3 regions of the Brevibacillus sp. FW306-2-1A-C05A genome follow, and region 2 is predicted to be linked to each of the others. Evidence: riboswitches for the same ligand, from Rfam matches in the RefSeq annotation. Region 2 holds a riboswitch; each other region holds the start of a gene.

Region 1 (10,125 bases), on a different contig from region 2:
AATTCGCATGCCGATCTTGAAAACGTTGCTTTTATACCTTCTCCTGTTCGTCGGGGCGCTGATCTTTGCGATTTTGGACGTCCAGCTTCCTGTGAAGAGCGCGATGCTGGTCGCGATTGTCATTCTGGTCGTCGTCAAGCTGAGAATCAAACCGGAGCGAAAGTGAGGTGGCCCTCGTGAAACGTGATGATGCACTCTTTAACTGGCTGCAGATTCAAGTGGTAGCAGACGCGCGGCCGGACGATCAGTCGGCGCAGGAGACGGCGGCGTTTTTCTTGCAGATGTTGCAGGAGGACCACGCGCTTAGCGAGCTTGCCTATCGGCAGGAAGGCGGCTGGTACGTGCTGACGGCAAAGGAGGAAGCGGCGACGTTCGAGCGCAAATATCCGGCTGAAACGGTCGAGTCCTTGCTGGTCGCGATTGAAAACGAGCCTAAATACAATAGTTAAAAAAAGGGAAAAGACTCTTTCCGGCTCCGACCTGTTCGGCGGCGGAAGAGTCTTTTTTGTCGTGCGCACGGGGGCATTATCAGGCGTTCAGAGTGTCCCGGCGCGCTTTTTTGCTGTCTGGAGCCGCTGTGGGTATTAAGACGTGTTTTCGGCTGCGGTGCAACTTTTGAAAAAAACGCTACGTCTGTATGGTTGCCCACAGAAGACAGGGGATGATTGGCAAAAATAGAGGGGGAGACACCAGTGAAAAAGATCATGACCAAGCCCGTATTGGCGGTCGTTACGGCGGCGGGACTCATCGGCTGCCTGACGCCGATTTTTGCAGATGCCAGCTCCAGCAGCACGCCGGCGACCAAGGTAGTGATGAGCGACGAAGGCAAGCAGGTTACCCGCTACAACCTGAAAGAGCTTGCGAAAAACGACCCGGCTACGCTGAATATGCTGCTGAAAAACCAGGCAGACCATTTGTACCTGATTGTAGATCCGATCCATCTGAATACGAAGCTGCAAACATACATGGAAACGAACAAGTCGGAGTGGGAGCGCATTTATCGCGACTATTACGGCGACATCTGGCTGGAAGTTCGCCGCACAGAGGCGGACGAGGAACTGGTCAGCGTGAGCGCGCAGACCGAAAACGGCAAGGTGTACATCAAAGGCATCGTGACGCCGGAAGTGACGAAAGTAGTCGTGACCAAGCCGAACGGCGACTTTATCGAGGCAGTGCCGACGAGCGAGCATTCGTTTACCGTCAGCTTTGCCGCGCCGGAAACAGATTCCGTCCAATACGTCACCGTACAGGCGTATGCCGGCAGTCTGTTGGCGGACAGTGAAAAAGTTAAGCTCATCCCGCAGGCTGACGAGGAAAAAAGCAGGCTGATCCACGCCTTTTCCGTGTACGACGCCAAAAAAGCCGAATGGCAGGTAAAAGGTGTCGTCAAGCACGGAGCGGACAAGGTCGTCGTCTCCTACAACGGCGTGAAACAGGAGACGAGCTTGAAGAAGCTGTGGGACGGGGTGGACAGCTTCAGCGTGACGGTCAAGGACGTGAAGGCGAAAGCCGCAAGCGACGAAGCGCTGGTCGAAATATATGAAGACGGGAAAAAAGTCGACTCCGACACGATCAAAGTCGATGTCGTCAACCCACCGGACAAAGACCCTGGCGCGGCCTATGCCATTGCCGGAACGGCAGTGCACGATTTGAAGAAAAAGTCCGTTCAACTGAAAGGCACCGTCAAGGGCTGGGACGAGAAGCAAAAAGCAAAGCTTGTCGTCGTCACCCCGGACGGCAAGAAAAAGGAGATCAAGCCAAACGACAAGGGCGAATACACCGTGACCTTTACCTACAAAAACCGCTCGTTTGCTGCGAAAACCGTCCATCTGGAACTGTACGCGAAAGACAAGCTGGTGAAGCAGGCGGACATCGCGCTGAGCACGAAAATTACCGCCGTGCCGAAGAAGGATGACGATAAGGACGACAAGGATAAAGACAAGCACCACTATCCAAACGGAAAAGCATACGGCTATTGGAAAAACTACGACGGCAAATGGAAAGATGGCGACAAAGATGACCGCGACGATGACCGCGACGACGACGATGACGACGACGATGACGACGACCGCGGCAAAAGAAGCGGCAAGTAGTCTCGTTTACGGCTGCTTGTAAGTCTGAACATACTCGACCAGCTCGCGGATGTAATCGCCGAGGATAGGGATCGAGAGAAACTGCGTCAAAAGCGAGCCGAGCAGCGCCAGCACGATCGCTGTTCCAATCGTCAAGCCAAGACCCCGGGCAAGCCCTGCGAGGAAATTGATCCAGAGCAGCTTGCGCGGGGCTGTGTAGTTTTGGATCACGTCTGCGAGCCGGATATCCTCCAAAAACATGGCGATTTTGTCCATGCGCTCGTTCAATTTCCTCACTTCCTGCAGCTCGTGGAGGACCTGGTCGATTTTGTGCATAAGCCGGTCTGTAGGCGTAGGTGCCACTTTTTCCAACCTCCTTATCCGGTACGGCTTTGTTTTTTACCAGTGTAGGGAAAAAAACAGGCAGAATCAAGGCGTGGAGGAAACGTTTGCCTAATGGCAGATGCGAGGGGTACAATAGACGTACTACCGTTTACGAGGAGGCATCCGAATGGCTGAAACCGTATCCCAAACCTTGTCGGAAGAACTGTTCGCGCTCCTGCAAAAAGAGCGATTTGTGACGCTCGGCACCGTCGATCACGAGACAGGAGCGCCATCGCTCAGCTCCTTGTCCTGGACATTGGCGGTGAACAGCGGACTCATCCGCTTTGCCGTGGATAACCGCTCGCGCATACTCGCCAATATTGCCAAAGAGCCGCAGGTCGTCCTGCATCTGATCGGGGCAGGCTCCTCTTTTGCGATCAACGGACGCGCCGCAGTGAAAGCCGAGCGGCTGGAGGGCGTTCCGCTGAAGCTGGCGCTGGTGGAGATCGCGATTGACTCCGTCCGAGACGTCATGTTTTACGGCTCGCGCATTTCCGTAGAACCGCAATACGAAAAGACGTACGACAAAAACGCGGCTGCGAAGCTGGACAACCAGGTCATGACTGCGCTGAAAAACGCCTAGTCAAGACGGCCGCACAACAGTGGAAAATCCTGTTGACAAAAAACCGCCGTATCCTTTAGTATTAGGTCATTCAAATTGAATAGCAAAACTTCTTATCCAGAGAGGCGGAGGGACTGGCCCGATGATGCCCGGCAACCAATCACCTGCATGTTCGTTCATGCGGGGAGATAATGGTGCTAATTCCTGCAGAGTTTTTTAACTCTGAAAGATGAGAAGGTCTTGCTTACGGTGACGTAAACAAAGCCTTCTTTCAGAGGAAAGGGGGCTTTTTTCATGCCCCTCGTACATCATTGGAGGGAGAGAGTTACGTATGAGACTGGAAACAAAATTGATTCAAGCAGGCGTAGGCAGAGATGAAAAAACAGGGGCGGTCAGCTTTCCTGTCTACTATGCCACCGCATATCGCCACCCGGCATTGGGGCAGAGCACAGGCTTTGACTATACACGCACGGCCAATCCGACCCGCACGGTTTTGGAAGAAGCCATCGCCGAGGCAGAATCGGGCGATGCGGGCTTTGCCTGCGCATCGGGAATGGCGGCGGTTCATACGGTCATGGGGCTGTTTTCCCAGGGAGATCATCTCATTGTGTCGCTCGATTTGTACGGAGGGACGTATCGCTTGTTTGAGCAGGTGCTTTCCCGCTACGGCCTGTCTTTTACGTACGTAGACTTGCGCGACCTGGAAGCGGTGCAAAACGCGCTGCGAGCCGAGACAAAGGCGATCTTCGTCGAGACGCCGACGAATCCGCTCATGCAGATTACCGATCTTCGCCAAATCGCCGGGCTGGCAAAGCAGCATGGACTTTTGACGATAGTCGACAACACGTTCATGACCCCTTATTGTCAACGCCCGCTGGAGCTTGGCGCAGATATCGTGTTGTACAGTGCGACGAAGTACTTGGGTGGCCACAACGATGTACTGGCCGGACTGATCGTGACAAAAGGCGAGGAGTTGTCGGAAAAAATCCGGTTTTTGCATAATTCCATCGGAGCGGTATTGGGTCCACAAGATAGCTGGCTGTTGGTACGCGGAATGAAGACATTGGCGCTGCGCATGGAAAGACATCAGACAAACGCGCTCGCGGTTGCAAAAAAGCTGCAGGAGCATCCGGCTGTCGCCGAAGTGTTTTACCCAGGGCTGCAAGAACACCCCGGGCATGCCATCCAGGCGAGCCAGGCAAGCGGTTATAGCGGTATGGTTTCATTCCGGGTACGGTCTGCGGAGCAGGTGGGCTTGTTTTTGCAAAATCTGCGCATCGTTTCTTTTGCGGAAAGCCTTGGCGGCGTCGAGTCGTTGTGTACGTATCCGGCGACACAGACCCACGCTGACATTCCGCTGGAAGTACGGGAGTATGTCGGCGTTTGTGACCGATTGCTGAGGCTGTCGGTCGGGATTGAGCATCCGGAAGACTTGATCGCTGATCTGTTTCAGGCTTTGGACGCAAGTCTTGTCGTTGGGGGGGCTGCGCGATGAATTTCGCAACGAAGGTTTTGCATGGCTCTACTTGCATCGATCCGTTCACAGGGGCGTCGTCGGTTCCGATTTACCAGGCTTCCACGTTTCACCAGTTTGATCTCGACCAGCCAGGCACGTATGACTACGCCCGTTCCGGCAATCCGACCAGACACGCGCTGGAGGAAGCGATTGCCGCTCTCGAAGGCGGCGCGCGCGGCTTTGCTTTCTCGTCCGGCATGGCGGCGATCTCCAGCGTGTTCATGCTGTTTTCGGCTGGCGACCATATCGTAGTCGCGGAGGACGTGTACGGCGGCACCTTCCGCTTTTTGACCCGCGTGCTGTCGAGAATGGGCATTTCCGTTACGTTTGTCGATGCGACCCAGACAGAGGCCGTGCGGGAGGCGATTACTCCGGCGACCAAGGGAGTGTATCTGGAAACGCCGTCCAATCCGACGCTGAAAGTGACCGACATCGCGGCGGTGTCAGCCGTTGCGAAGGAGCACGGGCTGCTCGTCATTGTCGACAATACGTTTTTGACGCCGTACTATCAGCGGCCGCTGGAGCTGGGGGCGGACGTCGTCATCCACAGCGCGACCAAGTTTATCGGCGGCCACAGCGACGTGGTTGCCGGGCTGGCAGTGACGCGCGACGCCGCGCTCGGCGAGCAACTGTACCTGATCCAGAACGGCATGGGCGCGATTCTTGGGGTACAGGATTGCTGGCTCGTCATGCGCGGGCTGAAAACGCTCAAGGCACGTCTGGATGTCAGCACAAAGTCGGCAGGGATTCTCGCGGAGTGGCTGTCCACGCACCCTGGCGTGAGCCGCGTTTACTACACGGGCTTGGCTGACCATCCGGGGCATCTCGTCCAGCAACAGCAAGCAAGCGACCACGGTGCGGTTCTGTCGTTCGATGTAGGGAGCCGTGAGCGAGCCAAGGCGTTGTTTGACCGGGTGAAGCTGCCGATTGTGGCAGTGAGCCTGGGGGCTGTCGAGACGATCTTGTCGTATCCGGTGATGATGTCGCATGCGGCGATGCCCGCAGCGGAGCGGGAAGCGCGCGGCATTACCGATGGCTTGATCCGGTTGTCCGCAGGGTTGGAGGACGTGGACGACTTGCTCGCGGACTTGAAGCAGGCACTGGACGCATTGCCGCCGCTGAGTTCGGTTCAGTCACAACAATCCGTCCAGCCGCAACAAAAAGAGGCATTCTCCCGGGCGTAATTTCCCGAGGCGAATGCCTCTTTTTTACTGAATCGGAATCTTCCACGAAAACGCGTTCGCTCATCCTTGAAATGGCTTCGAGAGAGTTTTTTTTATGGTGCGCCTGTGCGGTTTACGTTGATCTTGTCGTTTCCTTGCGGTGTCGCGCGGCCGTCTTTGTTGATGCGCTGTTCATTTTCCTGCGAGGGCGTTTCCTCCCGCTGCCTTACGTCGCGCGGCAACTGTGGAATGATGCGGCCGACGATGTCAGCCAACTCCTCGGCGAAGCCCGAGATCGGGTGGCCCCGGCGAATGTCCGCAGCCATTTCCTTCAGGCGCTGGACGATGTCCGGATCGGCTGTCACGATTGCGTTTGCGCCCTGCGGGTCTTCTTTCATCGCTTCGGCAACGGTGTACTTGATGACGCCGACCTCGGGCCGATCGAGATGGGCATCCACATCAATCCCGACGACAGCGATCTTGCCGATGACGACCGCCGTCGCACCGTTAACCTTTTTCACACGGGTAGCCAGTTGCACAAGCCGGTCGGCCGTCGCTTGCGAAGATTGGTTGTAAGCTGGTTCCGGGGCCGTTTGCTGGACGCGCTGGGTATGAGGCACTTGCTGGTTGGGCTGTGGGGCAGCCTGATTGGCTGGCGGCTTGTTGTTCGACATGCATCCAGACAAAAGCAGGCTGGCGCCCAGGCAGCCGATAATCATCCGTTTCATACGCATTCTCCCTTTCCCCGTAATGCCTCCTGAAAGCGGAGGGCAGGTTACCTGTATTTTGTCCTTGCAGCCCCATTTCATTCTGCCAAAGGGCCGTCTATCTCTGTCCGACCGAACATAGACTGTAGTACATCACGTCGCCACAATTGAGCATCCCTCCAAAAATTGCATACCGTATATAAGAAGGGTAATAGGAGGCGAGATTTTGAAGAAAATCTACGTACTGGACACCAACGTACTCCTGCAAGATCCACGGGCGATGTTCTCTTTCGCTGACAACGAAATTGTCATACCCGCTGTGGTGTTGGAAGAAATCGATTCCAAAAAGCGGTACATGGATGAAATTGGCCGCAACGCTCGGTACGTATCGCGGCTCTTTGACAGTTTTCGTGAGCTGGGTCATTTGCACAAAGGCATTACCCTGGAGACAGGCGGGCTATTTCGGGTGGAGCTGAACCATTCCTCGCTTCATCAACTGCAAAAGCAATTTACGGAAATGACCAATGACAACCGCATTTTGGCGGTCGCACTTAATCTGCAGGAGGAGGAGAACCAATCCCCACAGCCCAGACCCGTCATATTGGTGAGCAAGGATGCGCTCATGCGTGTGAAGGCAGATGCCTTGAACATTTCGGCAGAAGATTTTCTCTCCGATCGCGTAGTGGGGGAATTTTCCAGCATCTACACGGGTTATCAAAAAATGCTGGTCGCCTCGGAGATCATCAAGACGTACTACGCGACGAGAAAACTGCACTTGGCCTCCTGTTTCCCTCGCTACCGCTTTTATCCGCATCAGTTTCTCGTACTGAAGGACGAATGCAACCCGTCCATTTCTGCCATCGGAAAAGTGGACCCCGATGGAAAAACGCTGGAAATGCTTGTTTCAGACGACGATCCGATTTGGGGCATCCGGGCCCGAAACGTGCAGCAACGGATGGCAACCGATCTCTTGCTGCGAGATGATATCCCGCTGGTGACCATGACGGGCAAAGCGGGGACAGGAAAGACGTTGCTGGCGCTGGCAGCGGGGCTGCTGCAGATCGAAGACCAGCAAAAGTACAAAAAACTGTTAGTGGCACGACCTATCGTTCCTTTAGGAAAAGACATCGGTTATTTGCCCGGCGAGAAAGAAGAAAAACTGCGGCCGTGGATGCAACCGATTTATGATAATCTGGAATATTTGTTCAACACGAAGCGACCAGGCGATCTCGATAAAATTTTGGCGGGGATGGGCAGTCTGCAAGTCGAGGCGTTGACGTATATTCGCGGTCGTTCCATTCCCGGGCAGTTCATCATTATTGACGAGGCGCAAAACTTGACGAAGCACGAGGTGAAAACGATCCTGACGCGGGTAGGGGACGGCTCGAAAATCGTCCTGATGGGCGATCCGGAACAGATCGACCATCCGTACCTGGACGAAAGCAACAACGGACTGACGTACGTGGTCGAGGTGTTCAAGGATCAGAAGCTGGCCGGGCACATTCGCCTGGAAAAAGGCGAGCGCAGCGTGCTTGCCCAGTTGGCTGCCGATTTGTTGTAAAAAATCGTGTATGAAAACCGACTGGTTGACCATACTATAGTTGTCGAGCCCGACGATTCATGTAAGAAACGGCGAAATGCCTTGCAGGAGGCGAAGATCCGTGGATAACCATGAACAAGCAGTCGACGAAAGTCGTATGGAAATAAGCCGATTCCTTGGGTAACCTATCTCTTTCATGGAGGTTGAAGTGCCAAAGAGAATAACCGGTAAAACCCCATAAGCAATCGGGCTCGACAAAGGACCGCTCCCTATTTGGGAGCGGTTTCGCTTTTTGGCGCAAATCAACGTGCGTTCCACGTCCATAAAAAAACGCGGACAGCCGTGTGGACGGCTCCGCGTTTTGCAGGCAAATGATAAGGGCTAGGCTTTGGCTGCGGCAATCGCCTTGCGCAAGGAAGAGATCATGCCGATGTGCATGCCTTCGTGGAACAGGGTGAAGACCATGATTTCGCCATACGTGTGCATAACACCCTTGTCTCCCAGTTCAAACGGCTTCGGGAGCGACTCGTTCAGCCGGGATTGGAATTGCTCCTTGATGCGAGCATGCTGCTCCTTCAACTGGGCAGCCAACGTTTCCAGGGAAGGGATGTTTCCCTGCCAGTCTGCCGGTTTTGTCCCTGGGCTAAACATAGCCGCGTAGGACGGAGGACAGTTCATTTTGGCTGGTCCAAGCAGCAAATAATCTTGCGTGAGCAAAATATGGCCGATATTCCAGCGGATGTTGTTTTTAAATCCTTCCGGAACGATGTCAGCCTCCTCCTCAGTCGTCTTGGTCACGTCCTCCAAAAACAGGCCGCGAATCAAATCGTATTGATTCCAAACGAATGAATAATCCTGCATGGCGAAAACCACCTTTCGTCAATTTCCATTCGTCTCCATGTTACCGTAAATCCGTAGCGAGGAAAACAAGCCCGGACAATTTTTTGCAAGTTGTCCTCCTCCCTTCATATATATATATCAAGGAGGGAGCGCACATGGTCACGTTGGACTCATCCATTGCCTTTTTTGTTTATGTAACCGCTGTTTCCAGCGCAGCGGCAGGTGTGACAGAAGCGTTCAAATCGATCATTCCGTTTTTGTCCACTGACTACGAGCCGAAGGAAGACTGCTGGGAGGACCAAAATGAGGCGGCGCGTCTGATGCACTACAAACGCTTTTTCAACCTGCTCATCTCGGTGTTGGCCGCCGGCGCGATTTTTGGCATGCTCGGCCTGGACCCGGCGCTGATTTTGACCGGAGCGGATTCGGCTTACGTGGAAAATCCATGGCAGGTAGGAACATGGCTGTGGGGCATTATCGCCGTGTTCGGTTCCCCGTTTTTTGCTTCGGTCCTGAAAATTTTGGAGGGATTCAAGCAGTCGGTCAATAACAGCAACCCGCCGAATCGCCCGCGGCAGAAGGTGAGCGGCCCGCGGGAATGACCGGCCACAGCTTGAACAGTGCCTGCCGCGTGCGGTAAGATAGCAAAAGCACATACCGCTAAAGTAGGTGGGCACGATGGCAAAGCGAAATTCATTCGGAATATTGGCATGGTTGGCGCTATTCATCTTCATGCTGACAGCCTGTTCGGGGCAGTCGGAGCCGTCCGGCGTATTCGATCCGGAAAACCAGCGGGAATACGGCGTGGGCGGAATTTACTTGGGCCAAAACATCAAGGAAGCGATGGACATCATCAAGCCGAGCAAAGCCGATTTTATGGACATGGTGTCTCGGGAAAGCTACACGGTGGACAGAATGGCAAAAGGCGAAGGCGAGGCCGTCATGGGCATGCTTTTGCTCGATCGCACGCAACTGCTCGTCAAGGTCAGAAAAGGCGAATTGAGCTCGATCATGCTCGGCGGAGTGGCAAAAGAAGATGCTGCACGGTTCAAAACGTATCGAGGGCTTGCCATGTACGACAGCGGTGAGCAGTTGAAAAAGCTGTACGGCGAAGGCAGCGGGGAAAAGGAAGTCGTGTACGAAGGCAGCAAGTACACGGCCAACTTCGGCCTTGAAGACAACCAGGTGGTCTGGTTCCGGTTTGACAGCAAGTAGCGAGCAAGCAAGGAAGGAAGTCGCTTGGCTGGCGCAGGGAGCGCATGGCCCGCCAGCCCTGGCAAGCCGACAGAAAGAAAGTGAGTTCTCCCAAAGCGGAGAGCTCACTTTCTTTCTGGGCGAAGG
Region 2 (10,125 bases):
GAAGAGTTGATGAAGCTCGCAACCAGGAAGAACAGGGCTTCTCGCGGATACCGCTGCAAAAAGGAAGTGGGAGAAATCACGGCCGGTCACCCCTTTGGGATTGTGTTGCTTGTAGTATAACGAACATTTTAAACATTGCAAACATAAAAATATAAAAAGTGAAAAGCACCCAAATAAAGGCTGCTCCACATCCTATAGATTCGAGTATACTAAACAAGTGGTGAGATGAGTTCATGTGATACAGAGAATAAAAGGTGGAGTAGTTCTTTATGCGAATGTGGAAACGGGTGTTGCTCCTGATGTTTGTCGCGATTGCCGCGACAGCAGGTTATTACGGATACTCTTTTTATCAGTTTGCTCACAATATTCAAGAGCCGAATGTCATTCGGCCAGCCCCGCCGGATGGCGGTGCCGCGACGAAAGCGGCGGAGATTCCGGAATGGGATGGCGAAGAGCGGGTGAACATCCTGTTGATGGGGGTGGACCGCAGGGGAATGAAAAATAACGGGCTCCCCCGTTCGGACTCGATGATGCTCGTCAGTATCGACCCGGCCTCCAAGCGCTACGACGTATTTTCCATTTTGCGCGACACGTACGTAGACATTCCGGGGAACGGCAGCTCGCGCATCAACTCGGCGATCGTGGAGGGCGGACCGGAACTGGCGATGAAGACCGTCAGCCAGTTTACAGGGCTTCCGGTGGACCGCTACGTCATCACCGACTTTGAAGGCTTCAAGGCTTTGATTGACTCTGTCGGTGGTGTCGAGATTGATGTGGAAAAAAATATGTACTATCACGACCCGACCGATAAAGGCATCTACGACATCAATTTGAAAAAGGGACTGCAGCAACTGGATGGCAACAAGGCTCTGCAATACGTTCGTTTTCGCCATGACGCCACATCGGACTACACGCGCACAGAGCGTCAGCGCAAGCTGCTGACGGCTGTGGTGAGCCAGATGAAGAGCGGCACGACCTTGATTCAATTGCCGTCCATCCTGAAAGAAGTGACGCCGTATATCCAGACGAATATCAGTTCCATGGATATGCTGAGGCTGTCTGCGCTTGGGCTGAAATTAAACACCGCGGAGCCAGGCAACTACCAATTGCCGCCAATGGGGATGTTCCGCGAATCCCATCGGGCAGGCGCGGTGCTCATTCCGGATGTCGACCAGATCCAGTCTTTTATCAAGGAAAAGCTGGAACCGCCAGCAGAAGAAGCGGTTTCGCAAACGAATAGCACGACCGATAGCAACGAAAACAGCACGCCAAATTGAGCGTGCTGTTTTTTTGTGTTTTCGGGCAGACTAACCATGATTTGCTATGTATGGGGGTGAGGGGAATGGACCAGGAGATTGCGCGTAAATGGTTTTCCCATACAGGGGACTTGCGAACGGAACATATCGACGAGCCGGACGGCCGCATGCGGCTGTATTTTTTGACCAGCATGGCGGATGCCAAGTCGTTTACAGCGAGCTCATCCCGAAGCTGAGAGAAATTTGTCTGGCTGAGGCAAGCATAGGGGAAGTGGAGCGGCAGCTCGGGGGAGCCGGGAGCAATCGGGTCTATCACACCCAGGAGGCGATTCAGCGCCTGCTCGAAGGCTATCGCCCAAGGAAGCGTTTCTCATCAAGCTCGTGCACGGGAAATTCCGGATTGGCAGCTACGACACGTCCGTCCCGGCGCAAATTTTCGGGAAGACCGACAAGAACCGCGGCAATCCCAAGGATATGGTGCACCTTGCTTTTGACACGATTTCCAGCAACGCCCGAATCAAGCTGGAGCAAGTATCGCCGCCGGTGTTCGATATTCGCATACGCTTGAAGGCGAGAATCCTTGAGAAAGCGACGTTTCATTTTCACGTCAATGCCACCATCATTCGCAACGGAGTAATGGATTAAAAAAGTTTTTCCTGTGATTGCTATTGACGGGATATTTTCAAAAAGGATATAATCCGGTTTGTATCATGAAAATATGAAAAACGAACATAATATACGTGGAAATCTTTCTTATCAAGAGAGGCGGAGGGACAGGCCCGATGAAGCCCGGCAACCGGTTCATTTTTTGAAATGGACGTCGCGGTGCCAATTCCTACAAGATTGGTTGGATCTTGATAGATGAGAAGGGTGGATGCGAACGTATACATGCGTTGCAGCCCCTTTTTCGTTTATGAAAAAGGGGTTTTTACGTTTTTCACAAGGATTTTGCTGGGAGGTGGATGCGTTGATTCAATTGAAAAATTTGCATAAAAGCTATCAAGTGCAGGGCAAGACGATTCCGGCGTTGCTCGGGATTGATCTTTCTATAGATAAAGGGGAAATTTACGGGATTATCGGCCATTCCGGGGCGGGGAAAAGTACCTTGATCCGCTGCATCAACCTGCTGGAGCGCCCTACGTCGGGACAAGTCATCGTCGATGGGGTCGACCTGACCAAGCTCGACGATGTCAAGCTGCAGGAAAAGCGCCGCGAGATCGGGATGATTTTCCAGCACTTCAACCTGCTGTCCTCGTCCACCGTCGGGGAAAATGTCGCGTTTCCGCTCAAGCTGGCCAAGCGTCCGAAGGCGGAGATTCAGAAAAAAGTGGACGATCTGCTCAAGCTGGTAGGGCTGGAAGCGCACCGGGACAAATACCCGTCCCAGTTGTCCGGCGGCCAGAAGCAGCGCGTCGGCATCGCACGGGCGCTGGCAAACGATCCGAAAGTGCTGCTGTGTGACGAAGCGACCTCGGCGCTCGATCCGCAGACGACCAACTCGATTTTGGCGCTGCTTTTGGACATCAACCGCAAGCTGGGATTGACCATCGTGCTGATTACGCACGAGATGCACGTCATCCGCTCCATTTGCGACCGCGTAGGCGTGATCGACGGCGGAAAAATCGTCGAGTCGGGTGAGGTGCTGGACGTGTTCCTCAAGCCGCAGCATCCGACTACGCAGGAATTTGTCGAGCAGGTGGCAGATTCCACCGAGCTGCGCGAAGCTGTCGCGCACGAAAAAGCAGCGGGGAACCGCACGATTGCGCGCGTCACCTTCCTGGGAGAAAAGACGTACCAGCCGATTTTGTTCCAGACGATGCAGGAGACAGGCACAGTATTCAGCATTTTGCAGGGAACGATTTCCCGCATGAAGGATACGCCGTACGGCCAACTGGTCGTCGAACTGGAAGGCGATGTCCGTCAAAACGAAAAAACCATCGAGACGTTGCGTCAGCGTGGCTTGGAAGTAGAGGTGATATAGATGGACTGGACAATGGAAAATGTGGATTGGTCGGAGATCGCTGAGGGTACACTAGACACACTGACGATGCTGGGTTTCTCCACGTTGTTTACGATCCTGATCGGCTTGCCGCTGGGAATCATTTTATTCCTTACTTCACGTGGACAGTTGCTGCAAAACAAGGCGTTTTACTCGGTTGCTTCATTCATCGTCAACGTATTGCGTTCCGTGCCGTTCATCATTCTGATGATCTTGCTGATTCCGGTCACGAAACTGATCGTCGGCACTTCGCTCGGCGTACTCGGAGCGATTCCGCCGCTCGTGATCGGGGCCGCCCCGTTTTTTGCGCGGCTGGTGGAAACCTCTCTGCGCGAGGTAGATCGCGGAGTCATTGAGGCCGCCCAGTCGATGGGGGCGTCCAATTGGCAAATCATCTGGAACGTCCTGCTGCCAGAGTCTCGTCCGGGACTGGTGGCCGGAATTACGATTACGACCGTTGCGCTCGTGTCCTACACGGCCATGTCCGGGGTAATCGGCGGCGGCGGTCTGGGCGACTTGGCTATCCGTTACGGTTATCAGCGCTTCCAGACCGATGTCATGATTGTCACTGTCGTCATTTTGCTCGTGTTGGTGCAGATCTTACAGTCGCTGGGTGATCGCCTGGTATTGCGTTTCAGCCGCAAGTAAGGTCTTTCCCATAGAAGTTTGCAAGTACAAAGATCAAAAAAAGTAGGGGGAAATCATTTATGAAAAAGCTAGTCGTATCTGTACTTTCTACCGTATTGGCATTTTCTTTGGCAGCGTGCGGAGGCAAAACGGAGACTGCTCCAGCTCCAGCCGAAGGCGGCGCACAAGGCGGACAACAAGAAGTGACATTGAAAGTAGGCGCTTCTCCGGTTCCACACGCAGCAATCCTGAAGCACATCGCACCAAAACTGAAAGAACAAGGCGTAAACCTGGAAGTACAAGAGTTCACCGACTACGTACAACCAAACGTACAGCTCAACGAAAAACAACTCGACGCAAACTTCTTCCAGCACAAGCCTTACCTGGAAGACTTCAATAAAGGACAAAACATGGATCTGCAACCTGTAGTTGCGGTTCACATCGAGCCATTTGGCGCTTACAGCAAAAAAGTGAAATCGGTTGACGAACTGGCGGAAGGCGCAACTATCGCGCTGCCAAACGACCCGACCAATAGCGGCCGCGCCCTCGCTCTCCTGGAGAAAAACGGCGTCATCAAGCTCAAAGAAGGCGCTGGCATCAGCGGAACTGTGAAAGACATTGTGGAAAACAAGAAAAACCTGAAGTTCAAAGAGGTTGAAGCAGCGATGCTGCCGCGCGTTCTGGAAGAAGTGGACCTGGCGCTGATTAACACCAACTACGCGCTCGAAGCGAAGCTCGTGCCAACCAAAGACGCTCTGTTCATCGAAGACAAGGAATCTCCATATGCGAACTTCCTGGTAGCTCGTCCTGACAACAAAGACTCCGAAGCCATCCAAAAGCTGGCGAAGGAATTGAACTCCCCTGAAGTGAAAAAATTCATTGAAGACGAATACAAAGGTTCCATCATTCCGGCATTCTAAGGAAAAGTAATTGATGGATCAACAAATAAACCCAATTGGCCCTTTAAGGCTGTTGGGTTTATTTCTGTTTACAAAAGAATAAATATTCATAAAATTTAATTAAATATCACCGAACCCCATTTTCAAGAAATCTGTCGTCGAGTATATTGTGGTGGCGATAGAAAAAATTTGATAAGGGGGAAAATTCTGATGAAGGGAACATTCAAAATGTTTGTCGGCCTGACATTGGTGGTCGGAAGTCTTTTGGCAGGCTGTGGAGGCAGTCCGACTTCGACTGCACCTGCTGCTGCTCCTGCGGGTGAGGCTTCGTCTGGCGCGCCTGCCAGCACAAAGCCGCAAGTGTTTCGGGCCAATCTGACCAGCGAGCCATCGACGGCAGACCCTGGGCTCGCCAAGGACACTACCTCAGGGGCGATCGTCCGTGCCACTTTTGACGGCTTGACCAGGCTGGACAAAGACGCGAAGCCGATGAACTCGGTTGCGTCTGATGTGAAAATATCCGACGACAAACGGGTGTACACGTTCACGATTCGCGACTCCAAGTGGAGCAACGGCGATCCGGTGACGGCGCACGACTTTGAATTTGCCTGGAAACGCGTCCTCGATCCAAAGCTGGGAGCCGAGTATGCGTATCAGCTCTACTACATCAAAAATGCGGAAAAAGTACACACAGGCAAGGCGCAAGCAGACGAGCTGGGGGTAAAAGCTCTGGATGACAAGACGCTGGAAGTAACATTGGAAAACCCGACACCGTTCTTCCTGGAACTGACGGCATTTTACACGTATTATCCTGTAGACAAAAAGGTCGTAGAGGCCAATCCGAACTGGGCGAATGAAGCAGCAACACACGTGAGCAACGGGCCATTCAAGATGACGGCCTGGGAGCACAAGAGCAAGATCGTTTTGGAGAAGAACGAAAACTATTGGGACAAAGACGCTGTCAAGCTGGACCGGATCGAGTTTGCCATGATTGAGGATGATAACACAGCGCTGTCCATGTTTGAAAACGGCGAGCTGGACTGGGCGGGTCAACCGCTTGGCGGCCTGCCAACCGATGCGATTCCGTCCCTGAAAGAAGCAGGCAAACTCGTCGTTCATCCAAAGGCGACGATGTATTGGTACAAAATCAATACCACCAAAGGAGTGCTGCAAAACGTAAAAATTCGCAAAGCACTCGCTTATGCGGTTGATCGCCAAAGCATCGTGGACAACATCACACAGGTCGGCCAGGTGCCTACGATGGGGATGCTGCCGCAATCCATGATTATCAAGCCGGAGGGCTACTTCCGCGACAACGACGTGGAGGCAGCGAAAAAGCTGCTGGCGGAAGGCATGCAGGAGTTGGGGCTGAGTCAGCTTCCGACCATCACCATGTCGTACAACCCGACAGACCGCCACAAAAAAATCGCCGAAGCCATGCAGGACCAGTGGAAGCGCAACCTTGGCATCGACGTGAAGCTGGCGATCAAGGAATTTAAGGTGCATTTGCAAGATTTGCATGAACTGAATTACGAGATTGGCCGTTTGGGCTGGAATGCCGATTTTAACGATCCGATCAACTACCTGGAGATGTTCCGCGATGCGAAGACCGGAAACAACGACACAGGCTGGGAGAACGCGCGCTACAAGGAGCTGCTGCAACAGTCGGCCATGGAGAGCGATCCGGAGAAGCGCAAGCAGCTTTTTGCGGAAGCCGAGCAAATTTTCATGGATGCCATGCCTGTAATCCCGCTGTTTACGGACGTGGATGTCTGGGTGCAGAGTGATAAGGTAAAAGGCGTGCAAGTGGACGGACTGGGCTTTATTGATCTGAAGTGGGCGGAAATGGTCGAGTAACAGGCAAAAACCCCAGAGGCGAAGTGCCGAGGCAGCTCGCTGCTGGGGTTTTCCTTCCTTTTTGCCCGGAATTAATAGCCAAAATCCAACGTTTTTCCGGTTTCTGCATATGTTTTGATGTTGGAGAGAATCATCGGCCAATGGTTGCTCGCGTTGGCGAAGGAAGGGTGATCTTCGGTCCACTGGTCGTTAATCAGCGTCAGCCGCGTGCATCCGCCAACAGGCTCCAATTGGAAAGTAACGCGCGATTGAAGCTCGGCGTGGTTGGCGTGGTACGAAGGGCCGGGATGTTCCAGGAAGCTGAAGGTTTGCTGCGGCTCAAACGCCAAAACCTTGCCGTATACATGGACAGTTTCGTCGCCATCATTTCCGGGACCGACATAAGCGAGATCGTCCCCTACCTGAAAAGTAGAGCGAATGACAGAGCCAAAAAACGTATGCTTGACTCCTTCTTCCGAGGTAAGAACGTGCCAGACGTGCTCCGGGGTGGCCCCGATGTAAAAATCGAAACGCAGTTCCATAGCAGTGCCTCCTGTTTCCATTCATTTTCAAATTGTAATCGTTTGCTGTTGCTACTACTCTTAGTATAGGCAGATAATGGAGGGGCGTATTGTAAAAATGCGACAGGAGGCGGCGCTATGGAAAAAAAGCAGGGCATGCTGCCAAAAGGTGTGCTGCATGCCATGCTTGGCGGAAAAAAGTTTTCGCTGCAAAGGTATGAACCAGGCGGCGACGTCGGTTACTTCGTCCAGCATTACTGGGTGGTCAGGTGGGATTTGCGCGGGCAAGCTCCTTACTCCCAAACCATTTTGGCCCACCCCAATGTGAATCTGGTGTTTGAAAAGGTCGCCACAGGCATATTCGGTGTCGCTTTGTCCACGTCCTCGCATTTGCTGGCTGGCCAAGGCCATGTGTTCGGAGTGAAGTTCAAACCAGGCGGCTTTTATCCATTTTGGCAAAAGCCGGTTTCGCAGTTGTACGGCACGGTTACTACGTTGGAAGAAGTGTTTCAGGTGGAGACAGCCCCGCTGGAAGCCGAGATGCTTGCCATGCCGGAAGACGCCCAGATGGTTCGCCGCATCGAAGCGTTTTTGGGCGAGCGTCTGCCGGAGCGCGATCCGAATGTAAAGAGAGTAAGCGAGCTGGTCGGCTTGATTCAGGCAGATCGGACGGTGCTGAAGGTAGAGGATGCGAGCCGACTGTCCGGAATGAGCATCCGGACGATGCAGCGCTTGTTTGTCCGCTATGTTGGCGTCAGTCCGAAATCGGTAATCCAGCGCTACCGACTGCACGAAGCGGCGCAGATGATCGACCAGGGAGCCGTCAGCGACTGGCTGGACTTGTCCATCGCGCTCGGCTACTACGACCACTCGCATTTTATCCGCGACTTCCGGGCGATTGTCGGTGTATCGCCGCAAGAATACCGGCAGACCCAAACTTTATAATTGTAAACAAAGTCCCCTGTGACGTCGCTTTTTCGCGATGGGAGGGGGCTTTTTGTTTTGCCTCGGTGAGCGGCGATACTCCTAAGATTTGCATAGTTTTTCTTGTGCGAGGCATACTTCATGTAATGAAGAATGTGAATTTATTTCCCTTAATATAATTTGATCTTTGAATAAAACATAATTAAACTTGCTTAAAATGTCTTCAATATTACTAAAAATGCAGTATATTTGTTGAAGTAGCTTTCCATGGAGTGTTACACATACAAAGGGGGTCAACACTAATGAAAAAAAGCGTATTTGCAGCGATGAGTTCCATCCTGGTTCTGAGTGCGGCGCTGGCTGGCTGTGGCGGCGGCGAGAAAGCAGGCGAGCAAGGAAATTCTGCTGGAAGTGAACAAACTAGCGGTCCAAAAGTTCTGCGCATGAACATGAAGAGTGAGCCGCCGACGGCTGACCCTGGCTTGGCTGAAGATTCCACATCCGGTGCTGTTTTGCGTGCGACTTTTGATGGTTTGACTCGTATCGGTGAAGATGGCAAACCGCATGAGTCCGTAGCGGAAAAAATCGACGTTTCTGAAGATGGACTTACTTATACATTCCACCTGCGCGACAGCAAATGGAGCAACGGTGACCCGGTAACAGCGAAAGACTTTGAATACGCGTGGAAGCGAGCGCTCGATCCGAAGCTCGGCTCCACTTATGCTTACCAATTGTACTACCTGAAAAACGCTGAGGAGTACAACACCGGAAAAGCGAAAGCAGAAGATGTGGGCGTGAAAGCAACCGATGACAAAACATTGGTTGTTACGTTGAAAAACCCGACTCCGTTCTTCCTGGAGCTGACTGCTTTCTACACCTACTACCCGGTGAACCAAAAAGTGGTCGAATCCACACAAAACTGGGCGGGTGACGCCAAAACGCACGTAGGTAACGGTCCGTTCAAGATCGAGACTTGGGAGCATAAGAGCAAGCTCATTCTCGCGAAAAACGAAAACTACTGGGATAAAGATGCTGTAAAACTGGACAAGATCGACTTCTCCATGGTAGAGGATGAAAACACCGAGCTGTCCATGTTTGACAACGGCGACCTCGATTGGGCAGGTGCTCCTACAAGCGCACTCCCAACAGATGCAATCCCGGCACTGAAAGAGTCCGGCAAAATGCAAACCCGTGCGATTGCGGGTACGTACCTGTACAAATTCAACACGGAGAAACCGCCGTTCAACAACGCGAAAATCCGTAAAGCGTTCGCTTATGCGATTGACCGCAAAACGATCATCGACAACGTAACGCAAGCGAACCAGGAGCCGGCAATGGGTCTGGTACCTCCAACAATGGCTGTGGCAACTAGCCCGTACTTCAAGGACGGCGACGTGGAAACAGCGAAAAAACTGCTGGAGGAAGGGATGAAGGAAGAAGGCATCACCAAGCTGCCAACTCTGACTCTTTCCTATAATACGTCCGAAGGTCACAAGAAAATCGCGGAAGCTATCCAAGACCAATGGAAAAAAGCGCTCGGCGTAGAAGTGAAGCTGGAAAACAAAGAGTGGAAAGTATTCCTGGACGACCTGCACCAAGGCAAGTTCCAGATCGCTCGCTCTAGCTGGACTGGCGACTACAACGATCCGTACACCTTCCTGGATCTGTTCAAACTGAAAAAAGGCAGCAACAACGATACCAACTGGGAAAATCCCAAGTATCAAGAGCTGCTGAACCAATCCGCGGTGGAAAAAGACCCGGAAAAACGCAAACAAATCCTGGCGCAAGCGGAAGCGCTGCTCATGGACGAAATGCCAGCCGCGCCAATTTACTACTACACGCATTCCTATGTGAAGAGCGACAAAGTACAAGGCGTTGTGCTCGACGGTCTCGGCTTCGTAGACTGGAAATGGGCAGACATTAAATAAGAAAGCCAAGCGAACGATAAGAAGAAGGGCGAATAGCCCTTCTTTTTTTTGCGAAAAATAAAGCGCAAAGGATGGGAGATTCTTCATCTATCAACAAAATGGGGAGGAGAGCTGTTCGCAACTATAAATATTTGT
Region 3 (10,125 bases), on a different contig from region 2:
ATGGCTCAGGAGCTGGAACCGCTGCCGGAAGGGAATATCTCCCTCGCAGGAACAGCGCTTGTTCCGCATGATGATGGAATCGAAGTGACGGCGTTTATCCGCAACAGCTCGGACCGTCCAATCCGCCTGAAGGAAATGACGCTGGTGGTATTGTTCGGGGATCAGCAGTTGTTTACCCGCCAAGCGTTTGACTTGAGCGAGATAGGGGAAATTCCGCCGCGATCAGCCAGACCGTGGTCGTTTGTATTTTCACGCGAGCACTTCCTGGAGGTAAACGTGCTTTTGGCTAACTGGAAGGTCGCATTCGAGATGGCGCAGAAAAAAATGGTGCTGCCGCAACAGTTGGAGCTGGAAGAGTCGTGGATCAAGGCGCTGTCGGATGCGCAGAAAAACTCCTTGATCGAACTGGCGAAAAATCTCCCTGCCTTAAAAGAGGGAGAAGTGAATATCCAGAGTGTGCAAATTCGTCGCTCCCCGGAAGGAGCCCTTCACGTCATGCTGTTGATCCGCAACGGCTCTACGCAGTCGCTCTCCTTTGAAAAGCTGCCGCTCGCTCTCTACGATGCGACAGGGGCAAAGGTGGCAGAAGGAATGTTTGAGCTTGGCAGTTTGACCGTGAATGCCAATACGAGCAAGCCGTGGCTGTTTATTTACCCTCCGGAAAGTATTTTGGTGGAGCAGCCGGACCTGTCGCGCTGGAAAGTGAGTGTTCCGCAGCAAGCGTAGAGAGTCTGGTTTGCATGGGCGATGGGGAAATGTATATCATGAGGAGAGAGAAACTTCGTTCGGGCCCGGACGTGTGAGGAGGTAACACATGTTTTCTTTTGTGAAAAATTTGTTTGGAAAACAGCAGGGTGACAAGGCCCTGGAGGATTTGAAAAAAGAGATTCAGGAAGAGTCTGCGATTGACATTGCGGAGTTGAAAGATACGGAAGTAGAAGTGGAAAACCAGCCCGCAGCGAGCACTTCCGGCAAGCCTGACAGAGTGCGCACAGAGCTGTCCCTGCATCCGATGTGGGAGCAGGAGCTGGATGCGGAGAAAAAATATACGCTGCGATTCTTGCAAGCAGAACTGCCTGAGATGGCACGAGGCTTGATTAGCGTAACGGGCTTCAGCATGATTCCCCAGCCGAACGGCATGACCGTGACGATGTTTTTCCGCAATGCGACAGATAAGCCTGTGCGCTTCAAAAACATCGGTCTGGCTATTTACTTGGACGACAAGCCGTTCGCGCGGATGAGAGTCGACCTGTCTGATATGGGCGCTATTCCTCCGCATACAAGCCGTCCGTGGGAAGTGCTGTTCCCGGAAGAGAGCTACCTGCACGACAACTTCATGTTCAGCCGCTGGAAAGTCGTGATGAAAGCAGGAAAAAGATCGCACATCTGGCCAAGTACGCTGGAGCTGGACCCGGAAATGGAAAGACGCATGACACAGCGTCAAAAAGACCGTCTGGAGTCGCTCGCGTACTCTTTGCCGCCGATTCCGGTCAACTCGGTGCAAATTACCGGGTTTGATATCGGGAAAACGAAAGAAGGGCAACTGGTTGCCGCATTGCTGTTCCGCAACGGCCTGTCTACGGATTATCGTCCTGACAAGCTGAAAATCACGATTTCCGATACGGACGGCGATGTCGTGGCGCGAGGCGTTGTGGATGCCAGCAAGATTCGCGTGAAGCCGGGGAACAGCCGTCCGTGGCTGATCGTGTTCCCGCCGGAGTTCGTGAAAAAACCGGATGCCAATCTGCGCAGATGGGTTCTTGACGTAGAATAGGCGCAAGAGCTCTCGATCGCAGAAATCAGGAGGAGGTTGACATATGAGTTGGTTATTGGAGAACTGGTTTGGCTCCAAGGAAAGCCTGGAGCAAGTACGTGAAGATATTCATGAGCATTTGCATAAAGAGTTTTACCTGGGGGTGTCGGGGATCGACAACCCGCAGCAATCGGCGAACCGGGTTGAGGCCAAAGAGCTGTTTCTGACGATGAACGGTCCTTGGGACAATCAACTGGAGGAGGCGGAGCAGGAGCTGCTGCAGTACGTCCACGATGAGCTGCCTCCGGTCGTTCGCGACGAGGTCGGCATTATTCCGTTCTACACACAGGTGACAGATGAAGGCTACCTGGTGCTGACGTACATTCGCAACGCGACAAACCGCAACGTGCTGTTGCAAAAGCTGCCGCTGACCCTCGTGACTGCTGACGGCGAAGAGGTGGCGAGAAAGACGTTTGACTTGATGGCAAACGGTCCTGTGGGCCACATGGCCAGCCGTCCGATGGAATTTATGTTCCGCTGGGAAGAGTTCGACCGCATTCCTGAGAAGGAAGTGCCGCTGACTCTGACCTATAAAAAGCCGGAAAAACGCCGCATCGAGGAGACCCAGGAGCTGAATATGGGCCTGAGTGCGGACGAACAAAGCCACTATACGCAAAAAGCGGCGGAGGAAGCTCCGGTGGAAAAAGGAAAGGTAGATTTGCAGGTCCTCGATATCAAGCCTACCGATGATAACGGCCTGAAGGTTGTCGTCGTATTCCGCAACGGACTGGAGAAGCGCCTGGAGTTTACCGAGGTGCCGATCATCGTTCACGACAAGGAAGGCGATGCGGTTGCCCGCGTCAGCTACACGCTCGAAAACATGAAGGTGGAAGCAAACAGTCAGCGCATCTGGGCGTTTGATATCCCGTCTTCTTCGATTAAAAAAGCAGAAGTAAACCCGGACGAACTGAGTGCCTACATTCCGCAGGCGCGTCAACGCAAAAAAGAAAAAGCATATGTAGAGCCTGCTACCGAAGACAACAAAGGCCTGCTGCAGTAATGGATGAACCCTTTTTGCCAATGGTGAAAAGGGTTTTTCTCCTGCCATAACGTTCCAAATCTTGGGGAAACAGGGTTGCTTTTCGCCCTTTTTATCCGCTATGCTAGGACGAGAAGCATAATACTTGAATACCTTTTTGAACGTACTGAAATGGATAAGCGCGAACATTTATTCATTTCGATACGTTAAGAAAACCTTCCACGACAGCGCATGCCCCTTTGTTTGAGCGGGCGGCGATAGAGGTTTTCTTGCTGCGCTAGTTGCAGGGGAAAGTAAGGAAGGACTGTGTTTATGAAAAAATCGATTCAAATAGCCGTGTCAGTTGCGATGCTGCTCACGCTTGTACCGCTGGGCGTGCGGCCTGCACTCGCTGCCGCGCCTGCTTCCAATGACAGCTATCTGAGCAATCAGTTGCACATCAGCCAGATCAAGGCCGACAAGGCGTGGCCTGTAGTCAACAGCAACCAGGCGATTACGATTGCCGTGCTCGATTCCGGAGCGGACTACAATCACCCTGACTTGAAAGGGAATCTGCTGCCGGGTGTCAATCTGGTCAACCCGGGGAAATCGGCGCAGGATGACAACGGGCACGGGACAGAAGTCATCGGGGTTCTCGCTGCAAAAGGCAACAACGGGATCGGGGTATCAGGGGTAGTCTGGAACGCCCGGATTTTGCCGATCAAAATTTTGAACAAAGATGCAGTGACGAATGTGGACATGATTGCGAAGGGGATCAATACAGCGCTCGACAGGGGAGCCAAAGTTATCCTGATGTCGTTCAGCAGCCTGTCCTATTCCCGCTCCTTGAAAGAGGCCATTGACCGTGCGGAGAGAAGCGGAGCCGTCCTCGTCGCTGCCAGCGGAAACGAAGCAAGCCGCGTCGCCTATCCGGCTGCCTACCCGACAGTCGTTGCGGTTGGGGCCGTGAATGGGAAAAACCAGGCGATTTATCAATCGAATACGGGGCCTGAGTTAAACATTGTGGCGCCGGGGCTTAACGTATATACGACGAAGCTGGGCGGAAAGTACGGATCGTTTTCCGGTACGTCAGCGGCAGCGCCTCAAGTAGCGGGAGCGGCGGCCCTGATTTTGGCCCGCTATCCAAAGCTGACGGCGCTGGATGTGAGGCAAATGCTTTACCAGACGGCTACAGACCTCGGCGAGAGCGGCTGGGACCGGCAAACAGGCTACGGATTGCTGGACGTGAACAAGGCAGTGCGCAGCGCGCTCTCCGGCGACTTTTTGGAGCCGAACAACTCTTTGCAGCGAGCCAAAGCATTCCCTATCGAACAGCAAATACGCGGCAACCTGGGGCCAAACGACACGGTAGACTGGTTTAAAATGGATGTGCCGTATGACGGAAAAGTCAGCTTTACGGCGACGATTAACTCCGGGGTATCCTCCGCCATGGCGGCTACCTTTTACCCGGAAAACCGAACGCCGATTACGCAGTATTTTGGAAACGGGGATACCGTTACCGTCCCGGCAAAAGCGGGCAGGATGAACATCAAGCTGATGCGAAACGGCGGCGTCAACTCGTTTGCCTACGTGCTGACGAGCAAGTTCACGATCAACCCGGACCGCAATGAGCCAAACGATACGATGGCGACGGCAAGGCCGCTGGTAGGCAACCAGATCAGCGTCACAGGCAACTTCCACCAGGAGGGCGACCAGGACTGGTTCTCCTACTACGTCCGCGAATACGGGCATATGGATGTGACGGTGACTCCCGACAACAAGCGGGTGGACCTGGTGCTTGCCATAGGAAAGCAGGAAACCGGAAAAAATACGGTTTGGGACCCGCTCTACGACAACGTCGACCGCGATAATCCGTCCGAGCGTGCGAGCAAGGAAGTCTCCCCGGGAAAATACTACATTCGGGTCAGCGAGTATCAGCAAAATGCGGTGAACGGCGAATATCGCCTGGATCTCGGGTTCACCCCGCTGAAAAAAGATTTGAACGAGCCGAATGATACGTACAGCAGGGCGTCGCCGCTAGCCGCTGGAGGGGTCATGACCGGAACGATTCCGACGGCTTCGGATGCAGACTGGTTTCAATTTACGCTCAATACAGACTCGTACGTCACGATTCGAGCCCCGTTTATTCCGGTATCCAGCGGTTTTCGCATCGCTCTTTACAGCGAGAAAAACATGAACTACGCGCTAGCTTCGACAAACGAAGTGGCTGAGCTGTCCGATCGGGGCAGCGAGATTTTCAGCCTGCGGTTGCCAAAAGGCAAGTATTACGTGCGCCTGAACAGCGGCATTCCGTTCAAGTACGATGCGTACAAATTGACAGTCACGCAGCAGCCCCTCGTTTCGGGGTATCGGGATATTTCCGACCATTGGGCGCGCACAGAGATCGCCAGGCTGAGCTCCAAAAGAATTGTCCAAGGCTTCGGCGATGCGACGTTCAAGCCTAACGAGGCAGTAACTCGTGCGCAGTTTGCCACAATGCTGCTGCAGGCGATGCGCGCGACCGGCTCGAAGGTAGCCAGCGCGTATTCCGGACGGGAAGTGTTTTCTGATTTGCCAAAAAAGCACTGGGCGTACAACACCCTTGGAGTGGCTTATCAGCTCGGAGTCTTGAAGGGGTATCCAAACAGTCAGATCAAGCCTGACCAAGCTGTTTCGCGGGCGGAAATGGCCGCGATGATCGCCAGGGCGAAGGGCGTGGCTCTGAACAGCAGCAGCGCACCGAGCTATCGCGATGTTCCGGCCGGCCATTGGGCAGCACCGGCGATCGGCGCTTTGACGGCAAGAAACTGGCTAAACGGATACGGTTCGCTCTTCAAGCCACAGGGCAGCGCTACGCGGGCCGAGGTTGTTGTATTAATCGCCAAATCGTATCAAGTGTAAGAAAAAATTTTCCGCTTTGCGTTCGACAGACGCATGGCATGGCTATATCGTCCTTGTGAAAACGCGGCTTCGATCACCTCAGACGCTTCCCGCAGGCGATTCCAACAGCGTTTTGTACAGGGCGATTTCGGCCAAAGAGGTGCTCTGGCAAAAGTCTATTGACACCACCTCAAAAAACAATTATTCTATAATCCGTAATGGATACTCTTATCCAGAGCAGGCGGAGGGACTGGCCCTATGAAGCCCGGCAACCGTCTGGAGCGGTGCTAACCAGCAGGACGGAAATCTGTTCTGGCCGATAAGAGGATGAAGGAAGCTAAAAGCGCTCAAACCTTTTCCTCCAAAAGATGGAAAAGGTTTTTTATTTGCGTTTACGTCGATAAAATCCTGACTCGGCTACCAAACTATTTGTATGAGGTCAAAGGAGGTATTTTCTCATGGCTTTGCAAAAAGGTCGTCGTCTGTTCACATCTGAGTCTGTAACCGAAGGACATCCGGATAAAATTTGTGACCAAATTTCCGACTCCATCCTGGACGCCATTTTGGCCAAGGATCCAAACGCTCGCGTAGCTTGCGAAACTTCCGTAACTACCGGGCTGGTTCTCGTAGCCGGTGAAATCACCACCAACACGTACGTGGACATCCAAAAGCTGGTGCGCGAAACGATCCGTGAGATCGGTTATGATCGTGCGAAGTTCGGCTTTGACGCTGACACTTGCGGCGTAATCACTGCGATCGGCGAGCAATCCGCTGACATCGCTCTCGGCGTAGACCAGGCTTTGGAAGCGCGCGAAGGCAAAATGACCGACGCTGAGATCGAAGCGATCGGTGCAGGTGACCAAGGTCTGATGTTCGGCTTTGCTTGCAACGAAACACCTGAGCTGATGCCGCTGCCGATCAGCATGTCTCACAAGCTGGCTCGCCGCTTGACTGAAGTTCGCAAAAACGGCACACTCGCCTACCTGCGTCCTGACGGCAAAACGCAAGTAACGGTTGAGTACGATGGAGACAAGCCAGTTCGCATCGACACCATCGTGATTTCGACTCAACACGCTCCTGAGACTACCTTGGAGCAAATCAAGCAAGACCTCATCGAACAAGTTATCAAACCAGTTGTTCCGGCTGAGCTGCTGGACGCTGACACCAAATACTTCATCAACCCGACTGGCCGCTTCGTAATCGGCGGACCTCAAGGGGACGCTGGTCTGACTGGCCGCAAAATCATCGTAGACACTTACGGTGGCTACGCTCGTCACGGCGGCGGCGCGTTCTCCGGTAAAGATCCGACAAAAGTAGACCGCTCCGGCGCTTACGCTGCTCGTTACGTAGCGAAAAACATTGTGGCTGCTGGCCTGGCTGACAAATGCGAAGTGCAAGTGGCTTACGCAATCGGTGTAGCGCAGCCTGTATCCATCGCTGTTGATACTTTTGGTACAGGAACCGTTTCCGAAGAAGATCTGGTGAAACTGGTGCGCAAACACTTCGACCTGCGTCCGGCTGGCATCATCAAGCAGCTCGACCTGCGTCGCCCTATCTACAAACAAACAGCGGCTTATGGCCACTTTGGACGCAATGACCTGAATGTTCCTTGGGAGCAAACAGACAAAGCAGAAGTTCTGAAGCAAGAAGCTGCGCAACTGGCAAAATAAGAACGACAAAGAAAGAGCCTGGTAAAGCTACTGGGCTCTTTTTTTATTACGGGGAAAAATTTTCCAGTTATTGGTGGGCTTTAAGCGAAGGGAAAATGTAGGACTGTGTCGAATCTCCTAGTGAGGAAGTAGAGGAGGGGTTTCTTTGCCGAACAAAAGGCTCTTCCTGACCGTATTTGTTATTTCTTTATTACTGGTTATGTCTGCAATGGGGATTGGTGAATTTTACCAATCAAAAAAGAATGCGCAAAAAGTGCAACCTTTTCCCCAAGTAGATACGTCTATAAGCATAAGCGAGGCAGAAATTGCTGAGCCAAACGTCACGCAGAACGAAAAAGCAACGGTAAAGCCGAAAAAGTGGTATAACAATCAGGTAGTCGTCCTGACGTATCACCATGTCACGGATGCATCAGGCCAGCGCTACGTCATTTCGCCTGAGCAATTTGCAAAACATATGTCGTTTTTGCACGAAAACGACTTGCAGCCGATCTCGTTGGATGAGTTTTTGCATTTTGTGGATACAGGGAGCTTGCCGACCGAAAATGCTGTCCTGATTACCTTTGACGACGGCTATGAGAGTTATTACACGAAGGCTTTTCCCACCTTACGTACATACGGCTACCCGTCAGTGAACTTCGTGATCGCAGGGCGCTTGCGAGATGTAGCCGATCGAAAACGGGAGAACATGACGACGCCACTTACGCGTCAACAAGTCATGGAAATGCTTCACTCTGGGCTGGCTGATATCGGTTCGCATACGTACAGCCTGCACGAAGAGGAAGCGCGGAATGAATGGGGAGAGATGGGGCCAGAGACGGCTCCCGTCTATTTGCAGGATTTACAACGACTAGAAAATGAGAAAGAATACAGGGATCGGCTCTACGTTGATTTCAGTATGTCTCGTGCAGGCTTGAACAAATGGATGGGCCGGGAGATAAAAACGATTTCATTGCCTTTTGGCTACACGAATCCCATCGTACTGGAGACAGCGCGACAGGCAGGCTACGGATATGTCTTTACTTCTACACCCGGTTTTGTCAAAAGGGGAGTAGATCCGTTCGCCATTCCACGAAATGATGTGGGCCTGCGAGATGTAGATGAGGTCAAACTCCATCAGTTGTTCACGAAAGCGAAAAAAGAGTTCGAAGGAGAGCAATCATGAACAAAGTGATCGACATCAGCGTGCTGGATGGGGTGATTAAGAGAACCATTGAAACTGTGGAAACGAGTAAAACCCAAATTTTTGATATAGCCGAAAGTGCCAGACAGCAAGGCAACTCGTTGAAGTTTGACTTGCACGAGCTTCGGCAGGAAATCTCGAAGGTCATCCAAAAGGTCGATGCGCTGGAGCTGGCCTATCGAAAGTCGCGCAACAGGCTCGTTCAGGTAAGCCGCAACTTCCACATGTACACGGAAGACGACATTCGCATCGCCTACGAGGAAGCGAGCCGGATACAGGTGGAGCTGTCCATCTACCGCGAGCGGGAAAACAACCTGAAGCGCCGTCGCAACGACCTGGAGCGACAGTTGCGAACGCTGGAGGAAACGATCGACCGCGCCGAGAAGCTCGTTTCCCAGATGAGTGTCGTGCTCGGCTACTTGACTGGCGACCTGAGCAAGATCGGAGAAGCGCTGGAATCGGCCAAACAGACTCAATTGATGGGGCTGAAGATCATCCAGGCCCAGGAAGAGGAGCGCAAGCGTGTCGCACGCGAGATTCACGACGGACCGGCCCAATCGATGGCAAACGTCGTGCTGCGCTCTGAAATCGTGGAGCGGATGCTGAAAAACGAGCGCATTCTGGAAGCGCAAATGGAGCTTCACGAGCTGAAGGAAATGGTTCGCCTGAGCCTGGCTGACGTAAGACGGATTATTTTTGACCTTCGCCCAATGGCTCTTGATGACCTCGGACTGGTGCCCACTCTGCAAAAATATATCCAGACGTGCGAAGAACGTATCCGTGCTTCCATTGATCTGGTAGTATTTGGTGTGGAGCCACCGCTGCGCAGCTCTGTCAAAGCTGCGATTTTCCGCCTCGTTCAAGAATGCTTGAACAACGTGGAAAAGCACGCTGGAGCTTCTTCGGTACAAGTGAAGCTGGAGTTTCTGCAGGAGTCGCTAAGTCTCGTCGTCAAAGACGATGGAGTCGGATTCGATCTGGAAAAGCGCATGGCAAACGGCAACTCCTTTGGGCTTTTGGGAATGCGTGAGCGCGTGCAACTGCTGGAAGGCAGTGTGGATCTGCAATCAACTCCTGGCGAAGGAACAAAGGTAATTTTCCAAATACCGTTAAAAATATGAACCGATACAGATTATGTACACAGGGGGATGAAACATGGATAAAAGACAGCAAGAGCTCCGCATCGTGATTGTGGACGACCACCAATTGTTCCGCGAGGGCGTTAAGCGTATTTTGGAAATGGAAGAGGACTTCAAGGTCGTCGGCGAAGGGGCGGACGGCGGAGAGGCTGCTCTGCTTGCGGAGGAGCACAAACCAGACGTTCTGCTGATGGATATCAACATGCCGAACATCAATGGCGTCTCTGCTGCGGAAAATGTCATTTCCGTGAGTCCCTCCACGCGAGTTATCATGCTCTCGATCCACGACGACGAGGGCTATGTATATCGCACGCTGCGTTCCGGCGCGTCCGGCTACCTGCTGAAAGAGATGGGCACCAGCGATCTGGTGGATGCCGTACGCGTGGTAGCCAGCGGCGGCGCTTACATACACCCGAAGGTGACGGGCAAGCTGATCGAGGAATTCCGTCGCCTGAGCGAAAATGAGGGTACGGCAGAGCGCAGCT

What was found. Region 2 has a riboswitch for S-adenosylmethionine ahead of AC3WJN_RS10420 (methionine ABC transporter ATP-binding protein). Riboswitches for the same ligand answer to the same signal wherever they lie in the genome.
Region 1: another riboswitch for S-adenosylmethionine. It lies ahead of AC3WJN_RS02435 (aminotransferase class I/II-fold pyridoxal phosphate-dependent enzyme); the one in region 2 lies ahead of AC3WJN_RS10420 (methionine ABC transporter ATP-binding protein).
Region 3: another riboswitch for S-adenosylmethionine. It lies ahead of metK (methionine adenosyltransferase); the one in region 2 lies ahead of AC3WJN_RS10420 (methionine ABC transporter ATP-binding protein).

Annotation. Positions count from the first base shown of each region.
Region 1 covers NZ_JBYSWV010000001.1:468,024-478,148, reverse strand. The annotation lists gene AC3WJN_RS02460 (YlaH-like family protein) at 1-166, shown strand, start outside; gene AC3WJN_RS02455 (hypothetical protein) at 177-449, shown strand; gene AC3WJN_RS02450 (hypothetical protein) at 693-2,093, shown strand; gene AC3WJN_RS02445 (DUF5665 domain-containing protein) at 2,100-2,408, opposite strand; gene AC3WJN_RS02440 (pyridoxamine 5'-phosphate oxidase family protein) at 2,584-3,039, shown strand; SAM riboswitch class I at 3,129-3,254, shown strand; gene AC3WJN_RS02435 (aminotransferase class I/II-fold pyridoxal phosphate-dependent enzyme) at 3,350-4,513, shown strand; gene AC3WJN_RS02430 (trans-sulfuration enzyme family protein) at 4,510-5,718, shown strand; gene AC3WJN_RS02425 (YhcN/YlaJ family sporulation lipoprotein) at 5,811-6,431, opposite strand; gene AC3WJN_RS02420 (PhoH family protein) at 6,631-7,965, shown strand; gene AC3WJN_RS02415 (DinB family protein) at 8,326-8,805, opposite strand; gene AC3WJN_RS02410 (hypothetical protein) at 8,940-9,386, shown strand; gene AC3WJN_RS02405 (hypothetical protein) at 9,463-9,999, shown strand.
Region 2 covers NZ_JBYSWV010000013.1:38,377-48,501, forward strand. The annotation lists gene AC3WJN_RS10400 (hypothetical protein) at 1-80, opposite strand, end outside; gene AC3WJN_RS10405 (LCP family protein) at 270-1,277, shown strand; gene AC3WJN_RS10410 (hypothetical protein) at 1,343-1,492, shown strand; gene AC3WJN_RS10415 (hypothetical protein) at 1,638-1,901, shown strand; SAM riboswitch class I at 2,007-2,124, shown strand; gene AC3WJN_RS10420 (methionine ABC transporter ATP-binding protein) at 2,224-3,237, shown strand; gene AC3WJN_RS10425 (methionine ABC transporter permease) at 3,238-3,903, shown strand; gene AC3WJN_RS10430 (MetQ/NlpA family ABC transporter substrate-binding protein) at 3,963-4,802, shown strand; gene AC3WJN_RS10435 (peptide ABC transporter substrate-binding protein) at 4,992-6,638, shown strand; gene AC3WJN_RS10440 (SRPBCC family protein) at 6,710-7,159, opposite strand; gene AC3WJN_RS10445 (helix-turn-helix domain-containing protein) at 7,277-8,083, shown strand; gene AC3WJN_RS10450 (peptide ABC transporter substrate-binding protein) at 8,365-9,990, shown strand.
Region 3 covers NZ_JBYSWV010000062.1:6,604-16,728, forward strand. The annotation lists gene AC3WJN_RS23475 (accessory Sec system S-layer assembly protein) at 1-726, shown strand, start outside; gene AC3WJN_RS23480 (SLAP domain-containing protein) at 815-1,774, shown strand; gene AC3WJN_RS23485 (SLAP domain-containing protein) at 1,818-2,813, shown strand; gene AC3WJN_RS23490 (S8 family peptidase) at 3,105-5,672, shown strand; SAM riboswitch class I at 5,877-5,977, shown strand; gene metK (methionine adenosyltransferase) at 6,110-7,321, shown strand; gene AC3WJN_RS23500 (polysaccharide deacetylase family protein) at 7,467-8,483, shown strand; gene AC3WJN_RS23505 (sensor histidine kinase) at 8,480-9,622, shown strand; gene AC3WJN_RS23510 (response regulator) at 9,657-10,125, shown strand, end outside.